Regions from separate parts of the Exiguobacterium sp. OS-77 genome, predicted to be linked through region 2. Evidence: a T-box and tRNA genes for the amino acid it is inferred to sense, from the RefSeq annotation. Region 2 holds a T-box; the other holds one or more tRNA genes.

Region 1 (5,061 bases), 1.7 Mb from region 2:
TTGGAATAAGAGAATAATTGCAACGGATGCGGATACGGTTTGAAGACTTTGATAGTACAGATAACCAGTTGTACCACTTGAGATACCGATCAGCATGAGAAGACCAGCTGTTTTGAGATCGAGACGAAGATTTTTCGTAAATAAGGCAAGTCCGAAAATCATCAGCCAGCCGAAGAAAAATTGACTACCTGAAACGGCTGCTGAGTTGAATCCAGCAGCATAAGCGAGTTTGACGATCGTTGAGAGGACACCATAACTGATAGCGCCGATGAGAACGAATAAAGTGGCTTTTGAGCGATGCATGAATAATTTCCCTCCATTTTTAGTAAAAACCACACAAAAAAGGTTGCAACGGGGCCTTGTCCAGGTTTTTTGGACAGGGTTTGGTTGCAACCTGTGTGATTTATTGAGTTGATGTGTCGAGCAAACGATACAGCCGGGTTTTCGTTTGATTATACTGAACGGTCAGCGTATTCCACTTCTTTAATGACGCGGTAGCTTTCCGTGTTAAACGATTTAAATCCGCTGTTGACTCATCAATCTTAACGAAATCCGGTTTTTTCGTCAAGCGTGAAAGCACTTTCTTTTCGGCGTCCATCGCTTGTCGATACGTTTTCGAGAACGTTTGAAACGTCTGCTGGCGTTCCTTGATGATTGTCACTAAGGCAGTTCCTTCTGTTTTTGCTTTACCATCAAGTTGGTTGACAGCATCCTGCAATTCTTCAAGATCAAGTTCAGCGTACGTTTCTTTACGTAACGTTTCTTCTTGTTTCAATAAAGCAAGCCGTTCGTCATTTAAGGCTTCTAATTCCTCTCGTTCATTTTGAGAGCGTTTGATTTCTTCAGCACCTGCATCAAGAACGGCTTGATACGTATTAACTGAAATTTCGTCCTTACGAGCACGTTGATCAGCTAGCGTGAATGCTTTCTCTTCACCTTTGACTTGTTGCTCTAGCTGTTCATGAAGAGAGGTTGGTGAATCGTTGGAACAGGCAGCGAGTCCAAAGCTCGACAGGAACAGTACTGCTACGAATGTTTTTTTCATCTGGATAGTAACTCCTTATAAATTCGAGTGTTGCGCGAAGTTGTACGGAATATGGAAATCTTCATCATAAATCGCGAATTGATAGCCTTTTTTCTGAAGTCCGGCAACAATGGCTGGAAGTGCTTTGATGGCTTGTGGTTGTTCATGTAAGAGAATGATTTCAAACGGACGCTCTGCTCGCCGAATGACTGTATTCGCGACTTCTTTTGCACTATCTTTGTAATACCAGTCCATTGAATCGATCGACCAGTCCCACACACGGAAGTCTGCTGAATGAATGGCAGATGCCATTTTTTTTGTGATGCCTGGATCAGAGCCATAAGGTGGTCGTGTCAAATGTGGTGTTAGCTTCGTCAACTCATGGATTTTCTTCTGAACACTTTGCATCTCTGAGACATACTTTCCTTTTTCGTACAATGTATCGTAATCGTGTGTTTCCCCGTGTAATCCGATATAGTGTCCAGCTTTAGCAGCAGCTTTGACTTCTTGTGGAAAAGCATCTACTTGTGTTCCGAGATAAAAGAAAGTGGCACGAGTCTGAAGTTGATCCAATGTTCGAAGTAAGTCCGGTGTTAATGCGGATGGACCATCCTCGAATGTTAAATAAGCGACTTTTTTCGTCACACCATTCCATTTTTCCACGCGTGCTTTTTCCATATTGACGACAGGCACTTCAATAATGGATTTACCTGTCGTAATGGAATGTTGTTCAGGAGTAAAAACATATCGGAAAGCGACATATCCCCCAACTCCGAGAAAGACCAGTGTGAGAAGTAAGAAAAACCGAGGGAAAAACTTTCTTTTTTTGTACGCGGTCGTGGACCGAGTTCGCTAGCGTGGCTTGAGGTAAATGGATCCATCGTTGTCTGTCGCTCCTTTTGTCAAAAATATCATATACAGATAATGTAACATTCTGACTGTTTCTTTTGTAACAAACAGATGACAAAAAGATGACGGAAAATCGATTTTTCTAAAAAATATTGATTTATTTAGAAAGAGTTTAAAAGAAATAAAAAAACAACCACTAAGTAAGTGATTGTTTCATGTATTATTTAGTGTTCTGTTACAGCACACTCATCGCATTCCGTTTGATAGGATTCACATTGTTCATCCATCTCTTTTCCGCAATGGGCACACGTCTTGACGGGAAGCTCACGATAGAATGCAGCAGATGCTTCTTGGTAAAGGGGTTGTTCCATGTGTTTTTCCTCCTTCAAAGTAAACGCAATGATCTTTTTTCTTGATTTTATTGTATTAGTACAGAAGTTGAATGTCAACTATTGTTTTATAACAGTAGATTCGTTTGAAGTATTGATAGAGGACAATGAAAATAAGACATGCTACGATATCTAAGTAATCTGATAATGATAAGGGGGATTTACACATGACACAGGCAACACTTGATACAATGCGTGTCTTAACAGAAAGACGTTCCGTTCGTCATTACGACGAAACGTTCAAGCTTTCAAAACAGGAAGTAGAAGAACTATTAGAATGGACGACAGCCGCGCCGAGTGCTTGGAATTTGCAACACTGGCATTTCACGGTCTTTCATTCGGAAGAAGCGAAGCAGCAGCTTGCACCGATCGCATACAATCAGCCGGCTATCACTTCGGCTTCAGCAGTCATTGCGATCTTAGGTGATGTTCAAGCTAATCGAAACTACAATCCAGTGTACGGTCCAGCAGTGGAAGCAGGTGGCATGACAGAGGATCTGTTTGATTCGATCAAGGCACAGGTAGAAGGCGCTTATCAAAGTGAGGCGTATGGACGCGACGCGGCTATGTCGAATGCGAGCCTTGCTGCGATGCAATTGATGCTTGCGGCAGAAGCGCGTGGATTATCAACACTCGCAATGGGTGGATTTGATCATCAACGTTTTGCGGAAACGTTCATCACCGAGTCACGGTATGTACCAGTCATGCTGATTGCTGTCGGAAAAGCGGTTGAAGATGCGAAAAAACGTCCGGCACTACGTTTACCGATTGATCGAGTATCAACCTTCCTGTAAGTCATTCAAAATGGGGGAAGCGGGGTGGATTCCCCCATTTTAAATTTTTTTATTTTTTTTCAGAAAAAGACTTGTCAGCCTTTTAGTTTCTTGATATATTAATACATGTCCTAGCAAGTACATAACGTACTGCAAACATGATTCTGTAGCTCAGCTGGGAGAGCGCTACCTTGACAGGGTAGAGGTCGCTGGTTCGAGCCCAGTCAGAATCATACCGAAAGCCCGCTTCTCCTTTAAAGGAAAAGCGGGCTTTTTTTTATTATTTCTTTATCTCATCCTCTGTGACCCATTTATGATTTTTCACCATCTCTCCACCGTCCGTTGGTTCATAGTTCACCATATAAACCGTCGTTTCTTTTACTTCGTCAATCGTCGCTTTAGCTCCATCCATACCCTTCATATGATCCGCTTTGACAGTCGCTTCATCACCAACTTGCAGTGGCTTAGTTGGAACGGGATCGAGTTCTTCCTGAATGACCCATTTATGATTTTTCACTATCTTTCCACCAGTAGTCGGTTTGTAACTAATCGCATAGACGACGGTATCATAAGCTCCCGCAATCGTTGCTTTAGCTCCGTTCATTCCATCCATATGATTCGTCGTCAACGTGACGTTGCTTCCTTTCGGATAAGTCGGATCACTGGCTTCCTTTAGACCAGACGGTATCTTTCCATCACTCGAATGCATCATATCTCCATGAGACATGTCGTGTGAGTCGCTATTGCTTCCTTCGTCATTTGAAGCGGATCCGCATGCACCGAGCCAAAGCGTAGAACTAAGAGCCAGTGCGGTTAACGTCAATGATTTTTTCATAATAAAACCCTCCTGAATTCACTAGTCTTTTTTACTATACCCAGCGTATGTGCAAATCGTGTGCAGATGAGGTGACAGTTTTGTTTGTCTGCGTCGATCGCGTTTTTTTTAGCTATACTAAAAGTGGAGAGGAAAAGGAGGAATCGTCATGCGTCGTATTTCATACTCGGTCGGAGGGATCGTGCTTGCGGCATTTTTAATTTGTGGCAGTGTGTTGTTTGGGACGTTGTATTATCAGTTGTCTCAAACACGAACGCAGGAAGTAGTGGACGGTTTACTGAACCGAGGAAATACCCATCGTGATGTCCTTGTCGATTCCTATGACCAAACGACGATGCGCCATGTCAGCATGATGGAAGCAGATTCATCGTTTACTGTAGTGATCACTGATGCAGATGGAAAACGACTCGAAGCGTCACGACCTTTGTCGAATGAGATGAAAAGTGTGCTAGAGCATACGGATTTCGATTACCGTCAACAAGGAAAAATCGTGACGATGCGTGACTTTTTAATGACGGACAGTCCCATCACCATCGACGGGAAACATCAGGGTCATGTCTTCATGTTCGCTTCTAAAGCAATCGTGGATCACGTACTTAATCCGTTGAAACAGCAGTTTTTCCAAGTGGGTCTGCTCGCACTTTTATTAGCAGGTGCGGCAAGCATTTGGACGACCCGACTCATCTCTCGTCCGCTGGTTCAAATGGAAAAAGCGACGGCACGTCTATTAGATGGGGAAGATGGAGCGTTGCCGATTGATCGACAAGACGAACTGGGACAATTGGCGCGTTCGATTCAGCAATTAAAACAAGATCTCGATTTTTTGAATCGGGAACGATCCGAATTTTTAGCAAGCGTATCTCATGAACTACGAACACCATTGACATATATAAAGGGATACGCGGACATTCTCGAACGTCAAACGTTGACGCCGGATGAGCAACAACGCTACGTTACGATCATTCGAGAAGAAAGTCAGCAAATGAATGAATGGATTGAGCAATTATTTTGGTTAGCACGCATTGATGCGAATGCTTTTATGATGGAACGAAAACCTGTCGATGTCGAAGACTTGATTCATCAAGTGATACGATTGATGCGCCTGGACATCGAACAAGAAAATGTTTCGTTCGAGATAGAAGGTGAGCGAATAGAAGTGATGGGTGACGCTCAGCAGCTCCGCCAGATGAT
Region 2 (5,061 bases):
ATTGATCGTATCATTGAGGAGGAATCAGCATGAACACATTAGAATACGCACGTCACCGTCGTTTACGTCATACCGCATCACTCCGGTCACTCGTCCGCGAGAATCAGTTGCATAAATCAGATTTGATTTATCCGATTTTTGTCGCTGAAGGCGAAGACATTAAACGCGAAGTCAGTTCGATGCCTGGCGTCTTCAACTTATCACTCGATCATCTGACGGCTGAGATTGAAGAAGTCGTCGCACTCGGAATCGAATCTGTCATTTTATTCGGTGTCCCGCACGACCACTTGAAAGACGAGCAAGGATCAGGTGCGTTTCACGATCACGGGATCGTTCAAGAAGCGACACGTCTCGTCAAGAAGGTTGCCCCGCAGCTAACGGTCATCGCCGACACATGCTTATGTGAATATACGTCGACAGGTCATTGTGGAATCGTCGCCGACGGTACGGTCGATAATGATGCGTCATTACCGCTTCACGTCAAGACAGCAATCTCACAAGCCCGAGCAGGTGCCGACGTCATCGCGCCATCATCGATGATGGACGGATTCGTCGCAGCGATTCGTCAAGGATTAGACGAGAACGGCTTCAGCCACATTCCGGTCATGAGCTACGGTGTTAAATATGCGTCTGCTTATTACGGTCCATTCCGTGATGCAGCGAACTCGGCACCGGGAGAAGGCGACCGGAAAGGTTATCAAATGGACCCGGCAAACCGTCGCGAAGCGTTCCGCGAAGCAACAGCGGACGTCGATCAAGGAGCTGACTTCATGATCGTTAAACCTGCACTTGCGTTCATGGATATCATTCGCGATGTGCGCGAGCGAATCGATCTACCAATTGTCGCATATAACGTATCGGGTGAGTATGCAATGGTCAAAGCCGCTGCCTTGAACGGCTGGATCGATGAAGAACGAATCGTCCTTGAGACGATGCTTGGCTTTAAACGAGCAGGCGCTGATTTAATCATCACCTATTTCGCAAAAGACATTTGTCGTTACCTGGAGGGGTCGAAATGAGCTTAATTAACCAGAACTCAAAATCAAAAGAAGCATTCGAGCGGGCACTCCCGCTCATGCCGGGTGGTGTCAACAGTCCGGTCCGTGCTTATAAATCGGTCGGGATGACACCGATTTTCGCAGATCATGCGAAAGGATCGAAGCTCTATGATATCGACGGAAAAGAATATATCGATTATGTCTTGTCATGGGGACCAATGATTCTCGGTCATGCCGATCCAATCGTCACGTCAGCAATTCAAGAACAAGCAACGCGTGGCTGGAGCTACGGGACACCAACGGAAATCGAATCAGCGATGGCGGAAGTCGTCATCAGTCGTGTGCCGTCGGTCGAAGTCGTCCGGATGGTCAACTCAGGGACTGAAGCGACGATGGCTGCCCTTCGTCTCGCACGTGGCTACACAGGTCGGACGAAAATCTTGAAGTTCGAAGGCTGTTACCATGGTCACGGTGACTCGCTCTTGATCAAAGCAGGTTCAGGTGTCGCGACACTCGGATTACCAGATTCACCAGGCGTTCCGGCGCAAATCGCGAGCATGACGCTGACAGTTCCGTACAATGATTTGGACGCTGTCCGGATCGCGTTCGAAAAACATGGCGACGATATCGCCGGTGTCATCGTCGAACCGGCTGCTGGGAACATGGGCTTCGTGCCACCAGAACCAGGATTCCTCGAAGGCTTACGGGAAATCACGTCAGAAAACGGCGCTTTACTGATCTTTGACGAAGTCATGACCGGTTTCCGTGTCGGATTCCACTGTGCCCAAGGACATTTCGGTGTCACACCGGATATCACGTGTCTCGGTAAAGTCATCGGCGGCGGAATGCCAGTTGGTGCTTACGGTGGACGTCGTGACATCATGGAGCAGATCGCACCACAAGGTCCAATCTATCAAGCAGGTACGTTATCCGGGAACCCACTCGCGATGGCAGCAGGTCTAGCGACATTGACACAATTGAAACCAGAACACTATGCAGAGTTCGACCGGAAAGCGAGCTGTTTGTCAGAAGGCTACCTGAACGCTGCGGCGAAGTATAACATTCCGTTGACGACGAACCGTGCAGGCGCGATGTTCGGTGTCTTCTTCACGGATGAGCGCGTCACGAACTTCGAAAAAGCGAAAACATCGAATCTTGAGATGTTCCGTTCGTATTATCAAAAGATGGCGGCGCGTGGTGTCTTCTTACCACCGTCACAATTCGAAGGTCTCTTCCTGTCAATCGCCCACACGGACGAAGACATCGAGCGGACGATCGAAGCCGTCGAATTGACGTTCCAAGAACTCCAAGTTGAATTTGGTCGTTAAGCAGTTCTTGACGATTGCTTGAACTCTCGGCTAAAATAAGTAAAGAAGAAAATGGCAACAGCGATGACGGGAAGAGTAGTCCTGTATTCGTACCGGTGTAGAGAACACATCCTTGGCTGAAAGATGTGACGGGCGAACAGGAGGAAGGTCACCCCACGAGCTGGTATCGTGAGTCTTACGAGCGATATCCGTCCTCCACACGTTACGTGGCTCGAGGGCATCCGATTGTGGATGAACTAAGGTGGTACCGCGGAAAAAAGCAACGGCTTTCTTTCGTCCTTAGCATAGGACGAGAGAAGCCGTTTTTATTATGGACAAAAAGGGAGCGATCAGGATGCAGGAATTATCAATGCCAACGAAGTATGATCCGCAGGCAACGGAAGAAAAATGGTACGACTTTTGGGTGAAAGGTGACTATTTCAAAGCCGATCAGGATCCAGAAAAAGAGCCGTACACGATCGTCATTCCACCACCGAACGTCACAGGTAAATTGCACCTTGGTCACGCGTGGGACACAACGTTACAAGACATGCTGACACGGATGAAGCGGATGCAAGGATTCGACGTTCTTTACCTACCAGGAATGGACCATGCCGGTATCGCGACGCAAGCAAAAGTCGAACAAAAACTGCGGGCAGAAGGACAATCACGTCTTGAAATGGGTCGCGAGAAATTCCTCGAGCAATCATGGGCATGGAAAGAAGAGTACGCGTCAACGATCCGTGCACAATGGGCAAAACTTGGTCTCGGACTCGATTATTCGCGTGAACGCTTCACGCTTGACGAAGGATTGTCAGAAGCGGTTCAAGAAGTCTTCGTGAAACTTTACGAAAAAGGCTTAATCTACCGCGGCGAATACATCGTTAACTGGGACCCAGCGACGAAAACAGCGATCTCGGATATCGAAGTCATCTACAAGGATATCGAAGGTGCGTTCTATCACTTCAGCTATCCACTAACGGACGGTTCAGGTCACGTTGAACTAGCGACGACACGTCCTGAGACGATGCTCGGTGATACAGCGATCGCCGTGAACCCGAAGGATGAGCGTTATGCTCACCTCGTCGGAAAAACAATCACGTTACCAATCGTTGGTCGCGAGATTCCGATTGTTGCCGATGACTATGTCGACATGGAGTTCGGTACAGGTGTCGTTAAGATCACACCAGCGCACGACCCGAACGACTTCGAAGTCGGTAACCGTCACGAGTTACCACGTGTCCTCGTCATGAATGAAGATGGAACGATGAACGAGAACGCAGGGAAATACGAAGGTATGGATCGCTTCGAATGCCGGAAACAAATCGTTGAAGATTTAAAAGCAGAAGGTGTTCTAATCAAAATCGAACCACACTTGCACTCTGTCGGTCACTCGGAGCGTTCAGACGCGATCGTTGAGCCGTATCTTTCACTCCAATGGTTCGTCAAAATGGAACCACTCGCGCAAAAAGCACTCGAGGAACAACAAGGACCAGACAAGGTCAACTTCGTTCCACAACGCTTTGAGAACACGTATGTGCGCTGGATGGAAAACATCCGTGACTGGTGTGTCAGCCGTCAACTCTGGTGGGGACACCGGATTCCGGCTTGGTACCATAAAGAAACAGGCGAAGTCTACGTTGGTAAGGAAGCACCAGCCGATATCGAGAACTGGGAGCAAGACAACGATGTTCTTGATACGTGGTTCTCTTCAGCGCTTTGGCCGTTCTCAACGATGGGATGGCCGAACACGGACGCAGCGGATTATCAAAAATACTTCCCGACATCGACACTCGTTACGGGTTATGACATCATCGCTTTCTGGGTATCACGGATGATCTTCCAATCGTATGAATTTACAGGACAACGTCCATTCCAAGACGTCTTGATCCACGGATTGATTCGTGATTCGGAAGGACGCAAGATGTCGAAATCACTCGGGAACGGAATCGACCCGATGGATGTCATCGAGAAGTATGGTGCCGATTCTCTTCGTTGGTTCTTAACGACAGGATCAACACCAGGCAACGACCTCCGCTTCTACTGGGAAAAGATCGAAGCGACATGGAATTTCTCGAACAAATTGTGGAACGCAAGCCGTTTTGCCTTAATGAACATGGATGGTCTAACGTTTGATCAGATCGATTTGACAGGCGAGAAGTCACTCGCAGATAAATGGATCCTGACACGCCTACAGACGACGATTGACGACGTAACGCGTTTATCTGACAAATACGAGTTTGGTGAAGCGGGACGTATTCTCTATCACTTCATTTGGGAAGACTTCTGTAACTGGTACATCGAGATGGCGAAGTTACCGCTCAACGGGGAAGATGAAGCAGCAAAACAGACGACGCGTTCGGTTCTTGCCTATACGCTCGATCGGATCATGCGTCTGATGCACCCGTTCATGCCGTTCATCACGGAAGAGATCTGGCAACACTTACCGCATGAAGGCGAGACGATTACACGTGCTGCATGGCCAACACGTGAAGCGTCACTCGACTTCCCGGAAGCCGTTCCAGCATTCGAAGCGGTTCAGAACGTCATCCGTTCGGTTCGTAACATCCGCGCGGAAGTGAACGCACCGATGTCGAAACAGATCCAACTGTTCATCTCGACGAATGACGCACGTGTTCAAGACGACCTGTCGTCAAACAGCTCGTACTTGCAAAAGTTTACGAACGCATCTGAACTTCGAATCGAAGAACAGATGCCAGCACCAGAAAAAGCAATGAGTGCGATCGTAACGGGAG

Evidence for each region. A T-box is a leader RNA that pairs with one kind of tRNA and senses whether it is charged. The one in region 2 lies ahead of EXG77_RS04650 (valine--tRNA ligase), so its partner is inferred to be a tRNA-Val.
Region 1: it has a tRNA-Val gene. The T-box ahead of EXG77_RS04650 (valine--tRNA ligase) is inferred to sense a tRNA for this amino acid. The anticodon was not compared.

The regions. Positions count from the first base shown of each region.
Region 1 covers NZ_DF239008.1:2,631,060-2,636,120, reverse strand. Annotated here, with positions in the region: gene EXG77_RS13545 (DMT family transporter) at 1-303, opposite strand, end outside; gene EXG77_RS13540 (YkyA family protein) at 404-1,045, opposite strand; gene EXG77_RS13535 (polysaccharide deacetylase family protein) at 1,061-1,687, opposite strand; gene yhfH (protein YhfH) at 2,098-2,244, opposite strand; gene EXG77_RS13525 (nitroreductase family protein) at 2,430-3,056, shown strand; tRNA gene EXG77_RS13520 (tRNA-Val) at 3,196-3,268, shown strand; gene EXG77_RS13515 (YdhK family protein) at 3,316-3,870, opposite strand; gene EXG77_RS13510 (HAMP domain-containing sensor histidine kinase) at 4,019-5,061, shown strand, end outside.
Region 2 covers NZ_DF239008.1:958,864-963,924, forward strand. Annotated here, with positions in the region: gene EXG77_RS04635 (uroporphyrinogen-III synthase) at 1-33, shown strand, start outside; gene hemB (porphobilinogen synthase) at 30-1,019, shown strand; gene hemL (glutamate-1-semialdehyde 2,1-aminomutase) at 1,016-2,326, shown strand; T-box leader at 2,381-2,610, shown strand; gene EXG77_RS04650 (valine--tRNA ligase) at 2,661-5,061, shown strand, end outside.